One region of the Pseudoalteromonas sp. SWYJZ98 genome, then DNA from elsewhere that is predicted to be linked to it. Evidence: predicted binding sites of a transcription regulator. Region 1 holds the regulator's gene; the other holds the start of a gene.
What was found. The regulator NrdR, encoded in region 1, represses ribonucleotide reductase genes. The targets are predictions, from matches to a motif close to AAACACNANATNTNGTGTTT.
Positions count from the first base shown of each region.

Region 2: the regulator NrdR is predicted to act here: its motif matches at 2,368-2,387, upstream of nrdA (class 1a ribonucleoside-diphosphate reductase subunit alpha).

Region 1 covers NZ_JADYXA010000006.1:133,952-141,343, forward strand. The annotation lists gene thrB (homoserine kinase) at 1-354, shown strand, start outside; gene thrC (threonine synthase) at 366-1,649, shown strand; gene glyA (serine hydroxymethyltransferase) at 1,919-3,175, shown strand; gene nrdR (transcriptional regulator NrdR) at 3,451-3,900, shown strand; gene ribD (bifunctional diaminohydroxyphosphoribosylaminopyrimidine deaminase/5-amino-6-(5-phosphoribosylamino)uracil reductase RibD) at 4,067-5,200, shown strand; gene I6F10_RS06935 (riboflavin synthase) at 5,217-5,870, shown strand; gene ribBA (bifunctional 3,4-dihydroxy-2-butanone-4-phosphate synthase/GTP cyclohydrolase II) at 5,900-7,012, shown strand; gene ribH (6,7-dimethyl-8-ribityllumazine synthase) at 7,113-7,392, shown strand, end outside.
Region 2 covers NZ_JADYXA010000007.1:113,007-120,398, forward strand. The annotation lists gene gyrA (DNA topoisomerase (ATP-hydrolyzing) subunit A) at 1-531, opposite strand, end outside; gene ubiG (bifunctional 2-polyprenyl-6-hydroxyphenol methylase/3-demethylubiquinol 3-O-methyltransferase UbiG) at 708-1,418, shown strand; gene I6F10_RS07560 (HAD family hydrolase) at 1,418-2,098, shown strand; gene nrdA (class 1a ribonucleoside-diphosphate reductase subunit alpha) at 2,507-4,789, shown strand; gene nrdB (class Ia ribonucleoside-diphosphate reductase subunit beta) at 4,855-5,985, shown strand; gene yfaE (class I ribonucleotide reductase maintenance protein YfaE) at 5,985-6,257, shown strand; gene pbpC (penicillin-binding protein 1C) at 6,337-7,392, opposite strand, start outside.

The sequences.
Region 1 (7,392 bases):
GAGTTGAGCATGCATGCAAGTGTTGAGTTTGCACAGCGTTTATCGGCATTTAGTAGCTTACTGTTGACTAATCGTTTTGACGATGCACTTAGCATAATGAAAGATGAAATAGCAGAACCTTACCGCGCACCGCTTATTAAAGGTTTTAGTGAAGCCAAAGCAAGCTTACCAGCGTTGGGCGCTGAAATAGTGAGTATTTCGGGCGCAGGACCAACGTTATTTACTGTGTGTAAAACACTGGAATCTGCACAGCAATGCGCGCAGTGGTTAGAGGCAAATTACATTAACGAGCAAGGCTTTTGCCACATTTGTAAATTAGATAACGACGGCACGCGTCAATTAACAGTTTTATAGGATAGGTAGTCATGCAATTACATAATTTAAAAGATAGCTCACAAAAAGTGTCGTTCGTTGAAGCCGTAAAAACAGGTTTAGGTCGTAATCAAGGTGTGTTTTTCCCTGAATCCCTTGCCCCACTGTCTGATGTTGATACATTGCTTGATATGGACTTTGTTACACGCAGTGGCAAAATATTATCTCACCTAATTGGTGATGAGCTGCCAAGCGACACTGTGGCACAAATGGTTAAAAATGCATTTAACTTTCCAGTTAAGCTGGTAGAAGTTGAAGAGAATACATACTGCTTAGAGTTGTTTCATGGTCCTACGCTTGCGTTTAAAGACTTTGGTGGTCGCTTTATGGCTGAGTGTTTAGCGCAATTTAATAAAGATGAAAAAGTAACTATTTTAACCGCAACATCGGGCGATACTGGTGCAGCCGTTGCACATGCTTTTTATAACAAGCCGAATATCGATGTTGTCATCTTATATCCTAAAGGCAAAATTTCACTTGCTCAGCAAAAGCTATTTACTACGTTAGGTAACAATATTCATTGTTACGCAGTTGATGGCAGTTTTGATGATTGCCAAGAGTTGGTTAAAAATGCCTTTTTAGATGAAGAAGTTAAATCAACACTTGGGCTTAATTCTGCTAATTCAATTAATATTAGCCGTTTAGTTGCTCAGGTTTGTTATTACTTTGAGGCCATTGCACAACTACCAAAAGAAAAACGCGCAACAGCGCATATATCAGTGCCAAGTGGCAACTTTGGTAATGTATGTGCTGCAATGATTGGTGCGGTTATTGGCTTACCTGTAGGTAAATTAAGTGCAACAACCAACCAAAATGATACTGTGCCGCGCTTTATGCTTGATAAAACCTGGACGCCAAACGCAACACTTGAGTCGCTTTCAAATGCAATGGATGTAAGTAAGCCAAACAACTGGCCGCGTGTGCAAACAATGTTAGATAATAACTGGTTTAGCTACGATAACTTTTATTCAACTAGCGTAAACGAGGAAGACACGCAATTGGTGATGAAAAAAATTCAACAAACGGGTTATGTTGCAGAGCCCCACACTGCTATTGCGTACCAAGGTCTTGTTGAAAATCGAGCGCCTGGTGCTGCGGGTATCTTTTTAGCAACCGCTCATCCTGCTAAGTTTAAAGAAAGCGTAGAGGGTATTTTAAATATTGAATTAGGTATGCCAAAACCACTTAGCGACGCACTAGCAAAACCATGCCTAGCAAGCGATATAAAGGCCGATTACGACGCATTACGTACAGAAATACTTGCTAAACTTGGCTAAGTTAATTAATTCAAAAAGGCGGTTAAGCCGCCTTTTTTTATAACTTTAGGCTATTAAATCTAGTGAATTGCATTTACTAATTAAATGTAGGAAATAGCATTCATTTAAAATCGTTATGGTTTTATAAGAAAATATCATCTTAAAAAGTCTGTGAAATAGTTTCAATCCCTGTTTAAATATCCTCAACTTAAGAGCGTAGGCAAAGAGTCGTTTAAAGCGTACAATAAAGCCTCTAAAAAACACCATACACGTTGCCCTAGGAGACCCCAATGTTAGAACGTAGCATGAATATTTCGGATTTTGATCCAGAGTTATTTGACGCGATAAACAAAGAAACTGCTCGCCAAGAAGAGCACATTGAACTAATCGCTTCAGAAAACTACTGTAGCCCACGCGTACTAGAAGCGCAGGGTTCACAGCTTACAAATAAATACGCAGAAGGTTACCCTGGCAAACGTTATTATGGCGGTTGTGAGCACGTTGATGTTGTTGAGCAATTAGCAATTGACCGTGCTAACGAGTTATTTGGTTCTGACTACGCAAACGTACAACCACATGCTGGTTCGCAAGCTAATGCTGCTGTTTTTCTAGCGCTATTAGAAGCAGGCGACACTGTACTTGGTATGAGCTTAGCTCATGGTGGTCACTTAACTCACGGATCACACGTAAGCTTCTCTGGTAAGCTTTACAATGCAATTCAATACGGACTAGATGAAACAACGGGCGAAATTGATTACGCACAGGTTGAAGCACTAGCACTTGAGCATAAACCAAAAATGATTATTGGTGGTTTCTCAGCGTACTCAGGTATTGTTGATTGGGCTAAATTCCGTGAAATTGCTGACAAAGTAGGTGCTTACCTGTTTGTTGATATGGCTCACGTTGCAGGTTTAATTGCGGCAGGCGTTTACCCAAGCCCAGTTCCTCATGCACATGTTGTAACTACAACTACGCATAAAACACTTGCTGGTCCTCGTGGTGGTTTAATTATCTCTGCATGTGGCGACGAAGCAATCTATAAAAAGCTTAACAGCGCAGTTTTCCCTGGTGGCCAAGGTGGTCCTTTATGTCATGTTATTGCAGCAAAAGCCGTGGCATTTAAAGAAGCGCTTCAACCAGAATTTAAAGTATACCAAACACAAGTTGTTAAAAACGCAAAAGCAATGGTTGCTGTAATGCAAGAGCGCGGCTACAAAATCGTATCTGACAAAACTGAAAACCACTTATTCCTACTCGATTTAATCGATAAAGATATCACTGGTAAAGATGCAGATGCAGCCCTTGGTAACGCTAACATCACAGTTAACAAAAACTCAGTGCCAAACGATCCACGTTCTCCGTTTGTAACATCTGGTTTGCGTATTGGTTCTCCTGCAATCACTCGTCGTGGTTTCAAAGAAGAAGAATCAAAAGAGCTTGCTGGCTGGATTTGTGACGTACTAGATAACATCACTGATGAATCTGTACAGGCGCAAGTTAAAGAAAAAGTAAAAGCAATTTGTGCAAAATTACCTGTTTACGCTTAATTGCATAAGCAACAGTAATTAACAGCACAACAGTTAGGGAGCTGTTTATCTTTTGAGATTAAATTTGCGCTGTTTTTGAAGTGGCTCTAAAAGTAGTTTTTGCTTTGTGGCTGGGTTTTGACTCAGTTTATTCGATTATAAATCGCACAGTGCAATTAAATTGGCTCTAGATAAAACAAATTTAAATCCTGAAAGAGCAACAGACCTTAATTTTTGCTAAGATAAAAGACCGCTATTTAGCGGTCTTTTTTGTTTTAAAACGGAAGTAGCGAGCTATGCATTGTCCATTTTGTACCGCAAAAGATACTAAAGTTATTGACTCACGCCTTGTTGGTGGAGGCCATCAAGTTCGCAGGCGCCGTGAGTGCAACGACTGCCATGAGCGCTTTACTACATTTGAAGGCGCTGAACTGGTTATGCCTCGTGTTATTAAACAAGACGGCAGCCGCGAACCATTTAACGAAGATAAATTATTAAATGGCTTAAATCGCGCACTCGAAAAACGCCCAGTGAGCACAGAGCAAGTAGACGAAGTAGTGAATATAATAAAATCGCAGTTGCGTGCTACAGGCGAGCGAGAAATTTCAAGCCATTTGGTTGGTGAATGCATTATGGAAGCCCTCAAAAAGCTCGATAAAGTAGCGTATGTAAGATTTGCCTCTGTTTATCGCTCGTTTGAAGATATACGCGAATTTGGCGAAGAAATTGCCCGCTTAGGGGAGTAATACCAATTTTATTAAAAATATGATCATTCTATCGCATTAAATAGCGCACTCACTGCGTTAAAAATTATTCATATAGAACAACTATATGTCATAATTTTCGCCTTGTTATTGCGCTATTTTCTTAGCGCTATAATGGACCACTTATTTAACGCAATTGGTATAATAAATGCTTAACCAAATTACTTTTACTGAACATGATGAAATGTATATGGCACGCGCCATAGAACTTGCCAAAAAAGGTCGGTTTACTACCACACCTAACCCTAATGTTGGCTGTGTCTTAGTTAAAAATAATCAAATAATTGGCGAGGGTTTTCATCAATTAGCAGGTCAAGGCCATGCTGAAGTAAATGCACTGGCTGTCGCTGGAAAAAATGCACAAGGTGCAACGGCTTATGTAACGCTTGAACCGTGTAGTCATTATGGCCGTACGCCACCGTGCGCCGAAGGCTTAAAAGCTGCCGGTGTGGTAAAAGTAATTGCTGCTATGGTTGATACAAATCCACAAGTTGCTGGCAAAGGCCTTAAAATACTGAGCGACGCGGGTATTGACGTTGCTTACGGGTTACTCGAATCACAAGCTCGCGCACTTAACGTTGGCTTTTTTAAGCGTATGGAGCAAGGCTTACCTTATGTGATTTGCAAAATGGCAGCGAGTATTGATGGTAAAACGGCACTTAAAAATGGGCAAAGTAAGTGGATCACAAGTCCTGCTGCTCGACAAGACGTACAATTACACCGAGCGAAAAGCTGCGCTATTTTAACCGGTGCCGATACAGTGTTAGTAGACGATGCTAAACTTAATGTGCGACTAAGTGAGCTGCCTTGTACACTGCCTACTGATTTGCCGCTTCGCCAGCCCGTGCGTGTTATAATTGACTCTCAAAACCGTTTAACACCGGACCTTGCTTTATTTGAAATCCAAAGTGATGTAATAATATTTACGACTAAGGTTGATAAATCATTGCAATGGCCGCATTTTGTAAAGCATATTGAAGTCAGTGAAAGTAACGGTAAAGTTGATTTACAAGCCGTTTTAGAAAAACTTGGGCAGCTACAGTTTAATAATGTTTGGCTTGAAGCTGGCGCAACACTTGCTGGTAAAATGACAGAGCTTAATTTAGTTGACGAGTTTGTTTTTTATTTAGCGCCTAAACTAATGGGCCATGATGCAAAAAGTTTAGTTAATTTTCCTGAATTGACGAGTATGCAAAACACCGTTGATTTAACATTTAATGAATGTGCGCGCATTGGTGACGATTTACGTATCACCGCGTCAAAACTCATTAAAATCACTTAATAAAAAGAGTAGTGCTATGTTTACTGGGATAATAGAAGCCACAGGAAAAATTGCTTTATTACAAAAAAAACAAGGCGACTTAGCCATTCGTATCCAAAGTGCTGATCTTGATATGACAGACGTAAAGTTAGGTGACAGCATTGCAACTAATGGTGTTTGCTTAACTGTAGTTGATAAACATATTGATGGTTTTAGTGCGGATTTATCTAATGAGACGATTAGTTTGACCGGTTTTGCTCACTATGCTTTAGGACAAACGGTGAATCTTGAAAAAGCCATGCAACCTGTTTCTCGTTTAGGCGGTCATTTAGTATCTGGCCATGTTGATGGTATCGCAACAATTACAAGTATTACTGCAAACGCCAGAGCAACAGAATATTGGCTTACAACTGACGAAAATTTAATGAAATACATTCCGTACAAAGGTTCGGTATGTATTGATGGTATAAGCCTGACAGTAAACGCTGTAGAGGGCAATAAATTCAAATTAACAATTGTCCCACACACGAGTGAGCAAACCACAATTGCTCATTTTAAAGTAGGTACCCAAGTTAATTTAGAAGTCGATCAAATTGCACGTTATTTAGAGCGCCTTATAAAGGGTGCAGAGCAACCAACTGGCTCTGATATTTCGATGAGCTTACTCGCTAAAGCGGGTTTTATTAAATAACGAAACTGACAACTTACACGAGCAAATTTATGAATTTACACAGTGCGCAAGAAATCATCGACGATATTAAAGCCGGTAAAATGGTTATTTTAATGGATGATGAAGATAGAGAAAATGAAGGCGATTTAATAATAGCTGCTGAGCACATTAGCGCAGAAGCGATTAATTTCATGGCTACCCATGGCCGTGGTTTAATTTGTTTAACCATGACGCAAGAGCGTTGCGAGCAACTTGATTTACCGTTAATGGTTAAAAACAATGGTGCAGCATTTTCGACTAACTTTACAATGTCGATAGAAGCATCAAAAGGTGTTACAACCGGTATTTCAGCAGCAGATAGAGCGCGTACAGTGCAAGCGGCTATAGCTAAAGGCGCAGTCCCAAGTGATATTGTTCAGCCGGGACATATTTTTCCTATTATGGCGCAACCTGGTGGCGTATTAACTCGCGCAGGACACACTGAAGCTGGCTGTGATTTAGCGCGTTTAGCTGGACTTGAAGCATCATCTGTTATTGTTGAAATACTTAATGCTGACGGCACTATGGCACGTCGCCCTGATTTAGAAGTTTTTGCGAAAGAGCACGATATTAAAATTGGCACCATTGCTGATTTAATCGAATACCGCAACTTAAACGAAACAACAATTGAGCAAGTAGCAAAATGTAAGTTACCAACTGTTCATGGTGAATTTGATTTAGTTACTTACAAAGACACAATTGATGGCCAATTACATTACGTATTGCTCAAAGGCGATATAAAAGATCAAGAGCCGACAAATGTACGTGTACATTTGCAAAGTACCTTTAACGATATTCTACTTTCAGACAGAAGTGCTGACCGTAGCTGGGGTCTTTCTGAAGCAATGGCCTACATTGCTAAAAATGAAGGTGCTTTAGTTATTTTAGGTAAGCAAGAAAGCACTGAAGAGCTAGAGGCAACTGTGAAAGCATTTGCAGCAGCTGATGCTGGCGAAAGCGTTACGCCACGCAAATTCAAAGGTACATCTCGTACTGTTGGCGTAGGTTCGCAAATACTTGCCGATCTTGGAATTAAACAAATGCGATTAATGAGTCGCCCCAAAAAGTACCATGCACTTTCGGGCTTTCATTTAGAAGTTGTTGATTACGTTGAGCCACAATAAGCATCACGCTTAAACTAGGCTATTATTTTATTTTTATGGTATGATGCGCAGCAATTTTTGCGCAATCGCAACCGCTTGAACTTATTTTTAGGGTTATCAAATGAAAATTATTGAAGGTAATAAGTACGCTCCAGGCAAAAAATTTGCCATTGTCATTTCTCGTTTTAATGACTTTATTGGTAGCAGCCTCCTTGCAGGTGCTGTTGATGAGCTAAAACGCACAGGTGGCGTATCAGATGACGACATTACCGTTATTTATGTGCCAGGCGCGGTAGAATTACCTTTAGCGGCTAAACGCGTTGCGGCAAAAAAAGAGTATGATGCAATCATCGCATTAGGCGTAGTGATCAGAGGTGGTACACCACACTTTGACCTAGTTG
Region 2 (7,392 bases), on a different contig from region 1:
ACCTACTGCAATACCTGACGAACCATTCACTAATAAATTAGGAATTTTCGTTGGTAAAACATCAGGGATGAACTCAGTGCCATCGTAGTTAGGAACGAAATCAACCGTTTCTTTTTCAAGATCGGCTAATAACTCATGCGACATTTTTGCCATACGTACTTCTGTATAACGCATTGCCGCTGCTGAATCACCATCAACCGAACCGAAGTTACCTTGGCCATCTACTAGCATATAACGCAGTGAGAATGGCTGAGCCATACGAACTATCGTGTCATAAACTGCACTGTCGCCGTGTGGGTGGTATTTACCGATTACGTCACCGACCACACGGGCCGATTTTTTGTAAGGCTTGTTCCAGTCATTACTAAGCTCGTTCATTGCAAACAAAACGCGGCGATGAACAGGTTTTAAGCCGTCACGTACGTCTGGTAATGCACGTCCTACTATTACGCTCATTGCGTAATCTAAGTAAGAGTTTTTTAACTCGTCTTCAATATTGACTGGCAGAATTTCATTGGCGAGATCAGTCATTTGATATCACATTCCTTCAGTATCAGCTCTCAACAACCCGGTATTGGGTATTAAGAGTATTGTTATTATTTCTAACAGACATGCTATCACAATTAATTTTAATTTACAGGCGCAAAACTTTGCGATTTATCAATTTAGCCCTATATAATGGCCTCAGATTGACGAGGAAGTATTTTATGACCGAACATCAAAATGTAGATCACGCAGAAATAGCAAAATTTGAAGCCATCGCCGAGCGTTGGTGGGACCTAGACGGAGAATTCAAACCTCTTCACGAAATTAACCCGTTACGTTTAGACTTTATAGCAAACAAAACGCAAGGCTTATTCGATAAAGAAACACTCGATGTTGGCTGTGGTGGCGGTATTTTAAGCCAAAGCATGGCGCGTATGGGTGCAAAAGTAACTGGCATCGACATGGGGCAAGAGCCTTTAACTGTTGCTAAGTTGCACAGTTTAGAAACTGGCGTAAATGTAGATTATATAAAAGTGCCTGCAGAAGAGTTTGCATCGCAACACCCAGAGCGCTTTGATGTAATAACCTGTATGGAAATGCTTGAACACGTTCCCGACCCAGCATCTATCATTCATGCTGTAGCTGCACTAGCCAAACCAGGCGCGCATGTGTTTTTTTCAACCCTGAACAAAACACCTAAGGCATATTTATACGCCATTGTTGGCGCTGAAAAACTTTTAAAAATGGTGCCTGAAGGTACACACGACCATAAAAAGTTTATAAAACCTGCGCAGCTCATTGCATGGGCAGAGCAAGCGGGTTTAAAAGTTCGTGCAAGTACAGGCCTTTCTTATAATCCACTATCAAAGCAATATACGCTCAATAGTGACGTTAGCGTAAATTACATACTGTACTTTGAGAAGTTAGCTTAATGGCTAACTCTCAAGCCCCCCTCCCCCTTATTGAGTACGATGCATTTTTATTTGATTTAGACGGCACTCTACTCGACACCGCTGATGATTTAGGTGTCGCTTTAAACGCAGTGCTTATTAGCAATAAAATAGAGCCAGTTAGTAGTGATGTATACCGCCCTGCGGCATCTAACGGCGCAGGCGCATTATTAGAGGCTGGTTTTAAAGAGTTATGGGACACACAACCTCAAAGCGAACTTATCAAGCAATTAGTCGACGAATACGCTGCAAACATAGCAAATCACACACGTTGCTTCAGCGGAGTTGAATCGTTACTTATTGCCCTTGATCAGAAAAAGATCAAATGGGGGATCATGACTAACAAACCGGGGTTTTTAACCGATCCTTTAGTGGCAACTATGCCCGCATTAAAAAATGCCAGTGTAGTAATAAGTGGCGACACCTTAGCAGAGGCCAAACCGTCACCTCTCCCATTACTACATTGTGCAAAATTAATGGGAGTTAAGCCTAACCGCTGTTTGTACATTGGTGATGCACAGCGAGACATACAAGCAGGCAAAGCCGCAGGTATGCGCACAGCAACGGCACTTTGGGGCTACATACCAAATATTGATGAAGCCAACAGCTGGAATGCTGATTTTAACTGGCAAAGCCCAATTGATGGTTTTAACCATATATAGTGCCATGTTAATTAATAAACACTATATATTGTGATTGTGTTAGTTTTTACACAAAGCTTGCTGATAAAAAAAGCAGTCAAAATTTATTTTTAAAATGCGTAAATTTAGCAGATCATTAGTTGATTTTTGCATATTTCAACTTAAATGATTGTTCGAAGGTGAGTGTCTACTAACACAAATACGTTATCCCGAAGTTATCCACAAATAGGGGCAATTATGTCCCTTGCAAAACAACTCAGACCACACTATCTTGTGATCTCTAAATTGAACAACACCAGATATTGTGGCCAAATGTTATTCAATTAAATTCGCAAATATGGCGAAACTTATAATAAATGAGTATATACCTTGCCTCGGCGAGGTATAAAGCATTGGTCAAAATACATAATTCCCAAGGAATACAGGCAAATGAACCAACAGTTATCTGTAAGCAAACGTGACGGGCGTAAAGAGCCTCTTGATCTGGATAAGATCCATCGCGTTATTGAGTGGGCCGCCGAAGGTTTAAACAACGTTTCGGTTTCGCAAGTTGAATTAAAGTCGCACATTCAGTTTTACGACGGTATTCGTACTAAAGACATTCACGAAACCATCATCAAAGCAGCAGCGGATCAGATTTCAAAAGAATCGCCTGATTACCAATACTTAGCTGCACGTTTAGCTGTATTCCATTTACGTAAAAAAGCGTACGGTCAATTTGAGCCACCACGTTTATTTGACCACGTAACAAAAATGGTTGGCGATAAACGCTATGATGCTCATTTACTAGTAGATTACACAGAGCAAGAGTTAGATGAGCTTGATGCATACCTTGATCATTCTCGCGATCTTAACTTTAGCTACGCTGCTGTAAAGCAACTTGAAGGTAAGTATCTCGTTCAAAACCGTGTATCGGGTGAAATATACGAAAGTGCACAGTTTTTATATATTTTAGTTGCGGCAAGCTTATTTTCAGATTACCCACGTGAAACACGTACTGATTACATTAAACGTTTTTACGATGCAGTATCTTTATTTAAAATATCTCTACCAACGCCAATTATGTCGGGTGTACGTACGCCTACTCGCCAATTTAGCTCGTGTGTATTAATTGAATGTGGCGACAGCCTTGATTCAATCAATGCAACGTCGTCAGCTATTGTTAAATACGTTTCACAACGTGCGGGAATTGGTATTAATGCAGGTAGAATACGTGCGCTAGGTAGCCATATTCGTAACGGCGAAGCGTATCACACAGGTTGTATCCCTTTTTATAAGCACTTTCAAACAGCGGTTAAAAGTTGTTCACAAGGTGGTGTACGTGGCGGCGCAGCAACATTATTCTACCCGCTTTGGCATTTAGAAGTAGAGAACCTACTTGTACTTAAAAATAACCGTGGTGTAGATGACAACCGCGTTCGCCACCTAGATTACGGCGTACAGTTTAATAAATTAATGTACTCTCGTTTAATTAAAGATGATTACATTACATTATTTAGCCCATCAGATGTGCCTGGCCTTTATGATGCATTTTTTGAAGACCAAGCTGAGTTTGACGCACTTTACGTTAAATACGAACAAGACGAGTCTATTCGTAAAAAACGCATTAAAGCCATTGAGCTTTTCTCTATGTTTGCGCAAGAGCGTGCAAGTACTGGTCGTATTTATTTACAAAATGTGGATCACTGTAATACACACAGCCCATTTATTTCTAAAGTTGCGCCAATTCGCCAATCTAACTTATGTTTAGAAATTGCATTGCCAACTAAGCCACTTAATAACGTGAATGACGAAGAAGGCGAAATTGCCCTTTGTACACTTTCTGCGTTTAACCTAGGTGCAATAGAGTCACTTGATGAGCTTGAAGAGCTAGCTGAACTTGCAGTACGCGCACTTGATAACTTACTTGATTTCCAAGACTACCCTGTACCGGCTGCTAAAAATGCAACTATGGGTCGTCGTACACTAGGAATAGGCGTAATTAACTACGCATACTACCTAGCTAAAAACGGTAAGCGTTATTCTGATGGCAGCGCTAATGCATTAACACATAAAACCTTTGAAGCTATTCAATATTACTTAATGAAAGCATCAAACGAGCTTGCTAAAGAGCGTGGCGCGTGTCCTAAGTTTAACGAAACAACGTATTCACAAGGTATTATGCCAACAGATACGTACAAACGTGATTTAGATAAAATTTGTGATGAGCCACTTCATCTTGATTGGGATACACTACGTGCAAGTATTAAAGAGCACGGTATGCGTAACTCAACACTAAGTGCATTAATGCCATCAGAAACATCGTCGCAAATCTCTAACGCAACTAACGGTATTGAGCCACCACGTGGACATATTAGCGTTAAAGCAAGTAAAGACGGTATTTTAAAACAAGTTGTTCCTGAGTATGAGCGTTTAAAAGATCAGTACGAGCTACTATGGGACATTCCATCAAACGATGGTTATTTACAGCTTGTTGGCATAATGCAAAAATTTGTTGACCAAACAATTTCTGCAAATACAAATTATGATCCAAACAAGTTCGAAGGCGGTAAAGTACCTATGCAAGTCTTATTAAAAGACTTACTAAGCGCGTACAAACTAGGTGTTAAAACCTTGTATTACCACAATACTCGCGATGGCGCCTCAGATTCACAAGAAGATGCTCCAGAAGTGGAAGATGACGATTGTGAAGGCGGCGCGTGTAAAATATAACTGCTGATTTTTATTTTAAGCGGGCATTTAGCCCGCTTTTTCTGATAGTTTTTTGAGTGATAAACATGTCTTATACTACTTTTAGCCGAAACCATAATAACCAAATGCAAGAGCCAATGTTTTTTGGCCAAACTGTAAACGTATCTCGTTACGACCAACAAAAATACCCAATTTTTGAAAAGTTAATTGAAAAGCAACTGTCTTTCTTTTGGCGTCCTGAGGAAGTAGATGTAAGTAAAGACCGTTTAGACTTTCAAGCATTACCAGATCACGAAAAGCATATATTTTTAAGCAACTTAAAATACCAAACACTGCTTGATAGTGTACAAGGTCGTTCGCCAAACGTGGCTCTACTTCCAATTGTATCGCTACCAGAGCTTGAAACATGGATAGAAACGTGGGCGTTCAGTGAAACAATTCACAGCCGTTCATACACGCATATTATCCGTAACGTAACACAAGCACCTGAGCTTATTTTTGATGACATTGTTAGCAACGATAAAATTAGCGAACGTGCTGATGCCGTAACTAAATACTACGATGACTTAATTAACTCTGTATCGCTTTACAACTTATACGGTGAAGGCAAACACGAGATTAACGGTAAAACAGTTATCATTAATTTATTTGAGCTTAAAAAGAAACTTTACCTGGCTATGATGTCGGTAAATATTCTTGAAGCGATTCGCTTTTACGTAAGCTTTGCATGTTCGTTTGCATTTGCTGAGCGCGAGCTAATGGAAGGTAACGCTAAAATCATCAAGCTAATTGCACGCGATGAAGCACTTCACCTTTCTGGTACTCAGCATATTTTAAACATTATGCAAGACGGTAAGGACGATCCAGAAATGGCGATTGTTGCTGCCCAGTGCCGCGACGAAGCAATTAAAATGTTTGTTGATGCTGCAGAGCAAGAAAAAGAGTGGGCCGAATACTTATTTAAAGATGGTTCGATGATTGGCTTGAATAAACATATTTTATGTCAGTACGTTGAATACATTACCAATGCACGTATGACTGCAATTGGTTTGCCAGCACAGTTTGAAAATAACAGTAACCCTATCCCGTGGATAAACTCGTGGTTAGTGTCTGATAACGTGCAAGTAGCACCACAAGAAGCAGAAATAAGCTCATACCTTGTTGGTCAAATAGACTCTCAAGTTGATGCATCAGAATTTGGTGATTTTGATTTATAATGAGTGACAAGTCTACTGCAAGCATAACGCTTGCAGAAAACAGCCAGTGTATAGAATTTACCGCAGGCTGCCCTTCTCTTTTACAGTGCTTAGAGTCCATGAAAATAGACGTCGCATTCCAATGCCGTGAAGGTTACTGCGGCGCTTGTAGAGCAACGTTAGTGTCAGGTAGTGTTGAATATAACGAAGAGCCACTTGCGTTTGTGCGCGAAGGCGAAATACTCCTGTGCTGCTGTAAACCCAATGGCAATGTAAGTATTAATTTAAAGTAGTCTAAACGCTAAATACAGTTTATAAACGCCAATCTAATTGTTTAATACCCGATAACTAGCTCTTTAGCTTATTTACGTATCACTGAACGAGCTTTACACGCATTGAAACTGATGCGCTACGCCCTAAATTATCAACCACTCTTACGTCAAATTCGCCTACTTGCGGGTGCCAGAAAAAAGGCGTATCTCGCTCTACTTTACCAACAAAGCTGTTATCTACAAACCAATATAAAATACGTGAATCTGTATCTGTGATTGCACTAAAAGGCAGGCCTTCTTTTTTCAATTTACTGGCTCTTATCGTGTAGCTAATTAAATTACTCGGGGATGTAATACTCGGTGCTGAGCCACGTGTACTCGTGTCATTAATTAAGCATGAATCTAAATAAGGTGGAGGCTGGCGTTTAACAATACCTGCTTGTTTAAATAATCTGACTAAGTCAGATGGCCAAAATTCATAAACTGCCTTTGTAGTTGTAGATTCAACATACTGACAAGCACGTAATCCCGATACTTTATCAATATAAATTTCACGATGTACATCGGACACTTTAATTGGCGACTTACCTGGAATAAAAAGCCCTTTTTCTGTTTTAGGGCAATGCACATTAGGTAAATCACCTGTTGTTGAACAAATATCTACTTCTGTAATATTTAAACTACCTGGTTTTATATTGCCTTTGATTAAGCCGTAACTATCTAATGAACGTATTATTTCAAAAAATAAAGGCGCGGCTGCTTGTCGCCCAATAAAAGATGGGTGCCCTTCTCCTGAGAAATTACCCACCCATGTAGCTAAAACATACGGACCAACAATACCTACTGACCATGCATCGCGAAAAGCAAATGAAGTACCTGTTTTCCAATATACAGGGTATGATTGCCTTCTTTCTTTTTGAAATGAAATTTCATCAACTGCACTATTTTTACTTAGCATTTGTAAAGTCAGGTAGGCTGCCTCTGGGCTGATGAGCTGCTTAATATGATTGTTTTGATTATTTGGGTTGTTTTGGTTAATAACAGTGGCGTCTTTTTTTAATATAACTTCATCCTTATACACCCCTAAATTAGCTAACATAGCGTATAACTTAACGAGCTCTAGCATCGTTACTTCACTGCCGCCCAGCGCAAGCGC